Regions from separate parts of the Neobacillus sp. DZ-9 genome, predicted to be linked through region 2. Evidence: predicted binding sites of a transcription regulator. Region 2 holds the regulator's gene; the other holds the start of a gene.

Region 1 (4,686 bases), on a different contig from region 2:
TAATCAAATAAAAGATGCAAAATATATTATTGTTGGAACCTATACATCCTCCGTTAGTGGCAGGGCACCAGGTGCAGGTCAAATGCTAATGACCAACCAGCTGATCAATGAAACTGATGCACCGGTAATCGCTCTAGGAATCCGAAATCCATATGACGTCATGTCCTATCCAAATGTGGATGCTTCACTTGTTCAATATGGATTCAGACCAGCCAGTTTTGAAGCAGCAGCAGACACTATTTTCGGGGAAAATGCGCCGACAGGGAAACTTCCAGTCACCATTTACAACCACGATGGACGTGTATTATACGGATTTGACCATGGGTTAGGGTATTAATTTTTAGTGTTAAAGGCCATTGTTGATTTTTTACACTGTTGATTGTAGCGGAAGGCGCGAAGACTCCTGCGGGAGTACGGGGCAGGGGAGACCCCGCAGGCGCCAAAGCGCCGAGGAGGCTCCCCGGCACGCCCGCGGAAAGCGAAGCGCCTGGAGCGCAAATCAACAGCCAAGTTTTACAGAGGCAAATTTTCAAAAAATGAAAGGGAGGGGTTTGGATGAAGAAAAAATGGCTTACCAGTATTCTTGTTCTGATACTGGTCCTTTCGACGGTGACGGCCGCCATTGCTAAAAACGATAAAGAGAAGAAAAATGAAAAGTTTCGTTTGGGTGTGGAAGTGCTATTACAGGATAAAATCGATTTAATAAAAGGTAAACGGGTAGGATTGATTACCAATCCAACCGGGGTCGATCAAAAGCTTAATAGTATCGTAGATTTGCTTTACAACAACCCGAATGTCAAACTGACTGCTTTATATGGACCGGAGCATGGTGTCCGGGGCAGCGCACAGGCGGGACAGTATGTTGAGTCCTATATTGATGAAAAAACGGGGGTTCCGGTTTACAGCTTGTATGGAAATACGAAAAAGCCCACACCAGAAATGCTGAGCAATGTCGATGTATTATTATTTGATATCCAGGATGTTGGGACGCGTTATTACACCTATATTTACACAATGGCCTTAGCAATGGAAGCGGCTAAGGAGAACAATATCCCTATCATCGTTTTAGACCGTCCGAATCCACTCAGCGGGACAAAAGTAGAAGGGCCGGTTCTTGAAGATAAATACTCCTCTTTTGTAGGGGAATACGCCATTCCAGTCCGACATGGGATGACGGTAGGGGAGTTGGCACAGTTATTTAACAAGGAATTCGGGATCGGCGCCGATTTAACGGTTGTGAAAATGGATGGCTGGAAACGGAACATGTACTATGATGAAACACCATTAGATTTCGTGATGCCATCACCTAATATGCCAACTTTAGATACGGCATTAGTTTATCCGGGTGCCTGCCTGATTGAAGGAACAAATATTTCCGAGGGCCGCGGTACGACACGGCCATTTGAATTAATTGGCGCACCATTTATTAATAGCGATGACCTGTCAGCAAAGCTAAATTCTTATCATTTGCCAGGGGTCACGTTCCGTGCAGCTTCCTTTACGCCTTCAACGTCGAAGTTTGTCAATAAATTAAGTAATGGAATTCAGATTCACGTGACAGACCGCAATTCCTATAAGCCGTTTGAAACAGGATTATATATTGTCAAAACCATCCACGATATGTATCCAAACGACTTTCAGTTTAGAACACCAGGAAGCAACGGAATCTCCTTCTTCGATAACCTTACTGGAAATGGCTCCATCCGAGCGGGCATCGAAGAAGGCAAATCAATAGAAGAAATGAAAGCAGAATGGCAGCCAGCCTTGGAAAAATTTATGGAGGTACGTGAGAAATATTTGCTTTATTAAATAAGTGGAGAAAGCCAACCCTTTTGGATTGGCTTTTTTACATGGGTGCGGTGGGACCTTCTTAAACAAGAGATTTGAATAAAAAAACGAATATTAGTTCGCATATTGTTGGTTTGTTTTTGTGGGATTGTGGTAGAATGTTAATATGAAATTTAGAGGATACACTTTCCAGTACCATCCCGATTTGGTAACGTGATTCATGCTGAAAGTGATAACGATAATAGACTCAGATTATTAAAAAAGGGAGGGATCATTTGTGAAGGATCAATTTGAATTGGTTTCGAAGTACTCCCCTCAGGGGGATCAGCCCGAAGCGATCAGGCAATTAGTCGAAGGCATTAAAAACAACAAACGACATCAAACGCTGCTGGGAGCGACAGGTACCGGGAAGACCTTTACGGTTTCAAATGTGATAAAAGAAATAAACAAACCGACCTTGGTGATTGCCCATAATAAAACGTTAGCCGGTCAACTTTATAGTGAGTTCAAGGATTTTTTCCCGAACAATGCGGTTGAATATTTTGTCAGTTACTATGATTACTATCAGCCGGAAGCCTACGTTCCACAGACAGATACCTTCATTGAAAAAGATGCCAGCATCAACGACGAAATTGATAAGCTAAGACACTCGGCGACATCTTCACTATTCGAACGAAAAGATGTCATCATAATTGCCAGTGTTTCCTGTATTTATGGTCTCGGTTCTCCGGAAGAGTACCGGGAGATGGTACTTTCATTAAGAACCGGCATGGAAATCGAGCGCAATCAGCTGCTTCATCGGTTAGTCGATATCCAATATGAGCGGAACGATATCGATTTCAAGCGGGGGACCTTCCGTGTCCGCGGCGATGTCGTCGAAATTTTTCCAGTATCCCGTGATGAGCATTGCATGCGCGTCGAATTTTTCGGCGATGAAATCGACCGGATCCGTGAAGTGGATGCCCTGACAGGTGAAATTATTGGCGAACGTGAACATGTCGCCATTTTCCCAGCTTCCCACTTCGTCACAAGAGAAGAAAAGATGCGAGTAGCCATAGAGAATATTGAAAAAGAGCTCGAAGTCCGTCTGGAAGAATTGCGCGAAGACAATAAATTACTGGAGGCCCAGCGGATTGAACAGCGCACACGTTATGACCTCGAAATGATGCGGGAAATGGGCTTTTGTTCCGGAATTGAAAATTACTCGCGCCATTTGACACTCAGGCCGGCAGGATCTACACCGTATACCCTGCTCGATTATTTTCCAGACGATTTTTTGATAGTCATCGATGAGTCGCACGTGACCCTGCCACAGGTTCGCGGCATGTTTAATGGTGACAAAGCTCGGAAACAAGTGCTTGTCGACCACGGATTCCGCTTGCCATCAGCGCTTGATAACAGGCCCTTAACCTTTGATGAATTTGAAAAGCATGTTCATAATGCCATCTTTGTTTCAGCAACTCCTGGCCCGTACGAGCTTGAGCATACACCGGAAATGATCGAACAAATCATCCGTCCAACAGGGCTGCTTGACCCAACCATTGACGTAAGGCCAATCGAAGGTCAAATTGATGACTTGATTGGGGAAATTCAGGATCGTGTTAAGAAGAATGAACGTGTCCTCGTGACGACCTTAACGAAAAAAATGTCCGAGGATTTAACAGACTATTTGAAGGAAATCGGGATAAAGGTTCAATACCTGCATTCCGAAGTCAAAACGCTTGAGCGGATTGAGATTATCCGCCAACTTCGTCTTGGAAAATACGATGTCCTCGTCGGAATTAACCTCCTCAGGGAAGGTCTTGATATTCCAGAGGTGTCGCTTGTCACCATTCTTGATGCTGATAAAGAAGGATTCCTCCGTTCTGAACGGTCGTTAATCCAAACCATCGGCCGTGCTGCCCGTAATGCCAGCGGACACGTTATCATGTATGCGGATCGGATGACGAATTCGATGGAATTAGCGATTAGTGAAACGAAACGGCGCCGAGCGATTCAAGAAGAATATAATTTGAAATATGGCATTACACCACAGACAATCCAAAAAGCGATTCGGGATGTCATTCGTGCCACCCATGCTGCAGAAGAACAGGAAGAATACACACCAGCAGCATCCTTCAGCAAGATGAACAAGAAGGAAAGAGAAAAGTTGATTGTGACAATGGAAAAAGAAATGAAGGAAGAGGCAAAGGCACTCAACTTCGAACGTGCTGCCGAGCTTCGTGACCTATTATTAGAACTAAAAGCGGAAGGATAACTTTAACATGGCAATGGAAAAATTGATTGTGAAAGGCGCCAGAGCCCACAATTTAAAAAATATTGATGTTACGATTCCAAGAGATAAACTTGTGGTGTTGACGGGGCTTTCTGGTTCTGGTAAGTCCTCGCTCGCGTTTGATACGATTTATGCAGAAGGGCAGCGCCGCTATGTGGAATCTTTATCGGCCTATGCCCGCCAGTTCCTGGGCCAAATGGATAAGCCAGACGTCGATGCAATTGAGGGGCTTTCCCCAGCGATTTCGATTGATCAAAAAACAACAAGCCGAAACCCCCGCTCAACGGTAGGAACCGTAACAGAGATTTATGATTATTTACGATTATTATTTGCTCGGGTCGGGCATCCAACATGCCCCAATCATAATATTGAAATCTCTTCGCAAACGATTGAGCAAATGGTTGACCGGATTCTTGAATATCCAGAGCGCACCAAGATGCAGATTCTTGCTCCCGTTGTTTCTGGGAGAAAAGGTACACATGTAAAGGTATTCGAAGATATTAAAAAGCAAGGCTTTGTCCGTGTTCGTGTGGATGGAGAAATGATGGATCTTGGTGACGAGATTGAACTTGAGAAAAATAAAAAGCACTCGATTGAAGTGGTTGTCGATCGGATTGTCGTCA
Region 2 (4,686 bases):
GCATTTGCGATTTCTTCAAGATTGTTTCCATCTTCTACACGGACATACTGCCAGCCATATGATAAGAAGCGCTCTTTTACGCTTTCCGAGAAGGATTTATCCAAGTCTCCATCAAGTGAAATATCATTTGAATCATAAAGTACAACTAAGCGTCCTAATTTCAAGTGACCTGCAAGGGAAGCAGCTTCAGCAGAAACACCTTCCATTAAATCTCCGTCACCACAGATGCTGTATGTAAAATGGTTCACAAGTTCAAACTTATCTTTATTATAAACGCCTGCTACATGACGTTCTGCCATTGCCATACCGACTGCCATTGCAATACCTTGACCAAGCGGTCCAGTTGTTGCTTCGACACCTTCAGTGTGGCCGTATTCTGGGTGCCCAGGTGTTTTACTTCCCCATTGACGGAATTGCTTTAAATCTTCCATAGATAAGTTGTAACCGGATAAATGAAGCATGCTGTATAACAACGCAGAACCGTGGCCTGCAGATAATACAAAACGATCGCGGTTAAACCATTGTGGATTCTTCGGATTATGGTTCATGAAGCGAGTCCACAATGTATAGGTCATAGGTGCAGCACCCATTGGCATTCCCGGATGACCTGAGTTTGCTTTCTCAATCGCATCTATGGAAAGAGTACGAATCGAAGTAACGGATAAATCATCAATAGTATTAAACATGAATTACATCCTTTCTTCACCACTTGAATACTAGATACATTCTTAATATTATATTGCTACTGAAATTAATTCAACCAATAAACTTAATAAATGAAATTAATTTTCGCTTTGTTTCTCATTTGGACACAACGATGGTTTGTGCATATAAAAAAGGAATACAAAAAATAGTATTCCTTGAATTAATGTAGATTATTTTTCTTTCTTTCTTTAAGTTTTCCTGGTGTGACATCGTTTCCTAATGGATCAACGAACTTTGTATTGGTTAACGTTTCAAGCATGTTGGAACGAAAAGTTGCTAGATACTCACTTCTTAGTTTGGATTGCTCTTTTGCTTCTAATTCCGTTAATCCGGTTGTTTTCGCTTTCCTCGCAAGTTCATTTATTCTTGCCATTTTCTCTTTGGACAGCATTTAAACACCAACTTTCATAAAAAACTGTGTACATAGCAACTGATTTTACTAAAAAAAAGACCTTCTGACAAGGCAAAAGGTCTACTCATCTTGAGATTCCATATATTCCTGGTATCTACGATGAACGGTCGCTTTGGAAATATTATACCCAAATCCTCTTAAAACAGCGGCTATTTCATGAAAGGTTAAATTGTTCTTTCTTAATCTCACAATTTCCTCGACTGGAACTTCGATTTTTTCTCGGCCTGAAGCTTCACCAAGGTTTTTTAAATTTTTTTGGGGGCTATATCCCTGTTCGACAGCCCGTCTCATTCCACGCTTTATTTTTACATTATGGAGCTTTCGCTGGTACTCTTCCACCATACTAACAATTTTCAATACCATAGAATCCGACTCTGAAAGCTGCAATTCACCATTATGAGAAATACAATAAAGTTTAATTCCCTCTTTTAAGATACAGTGCAAAAGTGCAATTTTGGCGTTTCCCCTGCCAAGACGTGTTTCGTCTTGAATTAGAAGGGCTTGTACTTTTTTATCCTTTATCCGTTCCAAAACATGAAGGATACCATCTCTTTCAAAGTCATAGCCGCTTGCCTGTTCTTTAATAATTGAATCAATTTCAAAATGATGCTGTTTTGCAAGTTGTATTAGTTCTTCTTCTTGACGCTGTAACGAGGTTTCCTGCGTTTCCTTATTTGTGCTAACCCGGCAGTATATGATTGCATTCATCCCATTTATTCCTCAATGGCACTTGCAAATTGTGTAGTATCCGGAGCTTCGTTGCTGACTGGGATCATAATTTTATCGCCAGGGAAAATTTGATCACCCACATTTTTATTGTGCTTTTTCACCCAGCTGATAAACTCTTTATTGGATAGAGAGTGCTGGCCTGCATACTGGTCGGATAGCTCCCAGAGTGAATCTCCTTCAGAGACAGTTACTTTTATAAATTTATCCTTTTCATTGGCATTTGACTGAATAGATAAGATTAAGGCAAATGAACAGCTTATAAACATTAGAATTATAGCAAATGAGTATTGGTTCCAAATCTTTTTCATGATTAACACCTCTTAATAGAATATACGTTCGCTTTTGATAGTTTCATTATAATTCGAACGTTTGTTTGTTGTCAACTAGTTATTCGAACTTATGTTTGTATAAAATAAGCGAACATGATATAATTAAGACAACATTAACCAGGCGAGGTGCATTTTATCATGGTAAAGATATCTAAACGGCAGCAGGATATCCTGGATTTCATAAAAGGTGAGGTTAAGAGCAAGGGCTATCCTCCATCCGTACGTGAAATTGGCGAAGCGGTTGGACTTGCATCCAGTTCCACTGTACATGGCCATTTAGCTAGATTAGAAAGTAAAGGTCTTATTAGACGAGATCCAACAAAACCAAGAGCAATCGAAATTTTGGAAGTAGATGAACTTGCTCATATCCCAAGAAACAATGTAGTCAATGTTCCAATCGTTGGTAAGGTAACAGCGGGATTACCTATTACTGCCATTGAAAACGTAGAAGAATATTTTCCACTTCCGGAAAGGCTTGCACCTGCTGATGAACACGTATTTATGCTAGAAATCATGGGTGAAAGTATGATAGAGGCTGGAATTCTTGATGGAGACTATGTAATCGTTAAACAGCAGCAAACAGCGAATAATGGGGATATTGTTGTCGCGATGACAGAAGATGATGAAGCAACGTGTAAGAGATTTTTTAAAGAAAAAGATTTCATCCGGTTGCAGCCGGAAAATTCAACCATGGATCCTATTATTTTACGAAATGTTTCTATTCTTGGAAAAGTTATCGGAGTATATAGACATATTCATTAATAAAGAGTCGGCTTTCAATTGCCGACTCTTGTTTTATCAATACTAATATTGGGAAAATTTTTGATAAATAATTTTAATGATGCTTGTATTTGGAAAATTCAGTATTTTTTCCTATGCTCAAGAGTTTCCAAGTTTAGTATAATGGTAATACACCAAGATTTACCTTAGGTCCAAAAAATTCAGGCTTAAGGAGAGTGAGAAAGAAGTGTTCATTGACATTATTTTCTCGTTAGTGATTGGTGGGTCGGTTGGGATTATTGGACATGTTCGTAAGCATGGTAAAATTATTATGCCTCGGAAAACAAAAAAGTTCCTTTATCTCGGTTTTCTAGAAGAAATGCTTCTAGGTGCGGTTGCAGCCCTTCTTCTTGTTTTGTATACAGCTCCAAATTCCTATGTTGAGAATATTATTTTTTCGCTAGTTGCCGGGATTGCTGGTGATGCTGCACTCTCGGGTTTTAAATTGATCAAACAGAACAGTGATGAGAAATAAAATTTATTACAAACCAGCATCTGGATTATAGGATGCTGTTTTTTTGTGATCTTGTTTTTTTAGTTTGGATGGTTGATTGACCAAAATGCAGGAAAAAGTGCATCGAGGGTCAATGAAATAGTGTTTCATTGACCGACTTGCATGAAAATGTGTCTCTTCGGTAAATGAAAGAGCCTTTCATTGCCCAAAGTGAATGAAATAGATCTTCCAGGGTAAATGAAGTGACAGTTCATTTACCTAAATCCAAGAATCTGTGTTTCCACAGTAAATGAAACTCGCTTCCCGAATGAAGTTATCTTTTTCAACAAATAAAAAAGTCTTGACGCTATAAAAGCGACAAGACTTTCCAATCTTAATACATTGACATATACTGATCGCGTTCCCATTGGTGAACGACGGTACGGAACATATCCCATTCGATCTCTTTTGCTTCTACAAAGTGTTCTAAGATGTGCTCGCCAAGACCAGCTATGATTACTTCGTCTGATTTTAATAGGTCTAAAGCTTGAGCTAGAGTTGCAGGCAGATCGATAATGCCTTCTTCTATTCTTTCTTCCTTGCTCATTACATAAATGTTACGGTCAACTGGTGCAGGAGGAGTTAACTTATTCTTAATTCCATCTAGGCCAGCTTTTAGCAGAACAGCCATCGCAAGGTAAGGGTTTGCAGCTGGGTCAACGCTTCGTACTTCAACACGTGTGCTTAGTCCACGTGATGCTGGAATACGAATTAATGGTGAACGGTTTTGTGCAGACCAAGCAACATAACATGGTGCTTCATAGCCAGGAACAAGACGCTTATAAGAGTTTACAGTTGGATTTGTAACTGCCGTAAATCCAGGTGCATGTTTTAAGATACCAGCAATGAACTGACGTGCAGTATCGCTCATTTGAAGGTCGCCAGTTGGCTCGAAGAAGGCATTTTCCCCATTTTTAAATAAGGAAAGGTTCATATGCATTCCAGAACCATTTACTCCGAATAAAGGTTTTGGCATGAAAGTAGCGTGTAAACCGTGTTTACGGGCAATTGTTTTTACAACCAGCTTAAATGTTTGGATTTGGTCACAGGCTGTTAAAGCATCGGCATATTTGAAATCGATTTCGTGCTGACCTGGCGCTACTTCGTGGTGAGAAGCTTCAATTTCAAAGCCCATTTCCTCTAATTCAAGAACGATATCGCGGCGGCAGTTTTCTCCTAAATCGGTTGGAGCTAAGTCAAAGTAGCCTCCTTGGTCGTTCAATTCTAAAGTAGGCTCA

The links. Region 2 encodes LexA, which represses DNA repair genes until DNA is damaged. Its sites were predicted from a motif close to CGAACATATGTTCG; they were not measured.
Region 1: uvrB (excinuclease ABC subunit UvrB) is a predicted target of LexA. The motif match lies at 1,897-1,910, and genes of this name have one in related genera.

Annotation. Positions count from the first base shown of each region.
Region 1 is NZ_JCAIOL010000008.1:260,698-265,383, reverse strand. Features, by position in the region: gene AC59HZ_RS22395 (glycoside hydrolase family 3 protein) at 1-337, shown strand, start outside; gene AC59HZ_RS22390 (exo-beta-N-acetylmuramidase NamZ family protein) at 556-1,809, shown strand; gene uvrB (excinuclease ABC subunit UvrB) at 2,066-4,045, shown strand; gene uvrA (excinuclease ABC subunit UvrA) at 4,053-4,686, shown strand, end outside.
Region 2 is NZ_JCAIOL010000002.1:694,189-698,874, reverse strand. Features, by position in the region: gene tkt (transketolase) at 1-686, opposite strand, end outside; gene AC59HZ_RS07985 (DUF896 domain-containing protein) at 866-1,096, opposite strand; gene AC59HZ_RS07980 (YneB family resolvase-like protein) at 1,178-1,825, opposite strand; gene yneA (cell division suppressor protein YneA) at 1,831-2,154, opposite strand; gene lexA (transcriptional repressor LexA) at 2,314-2,937, shown strand; gene AC59HZ_RS07965 (DUF4257 domain-containing protein) at 3,143-3,430, shown strand; gene glnA (type I glutamate--ammonia ligase) at 3,783-4,686, opposite strand, start outside.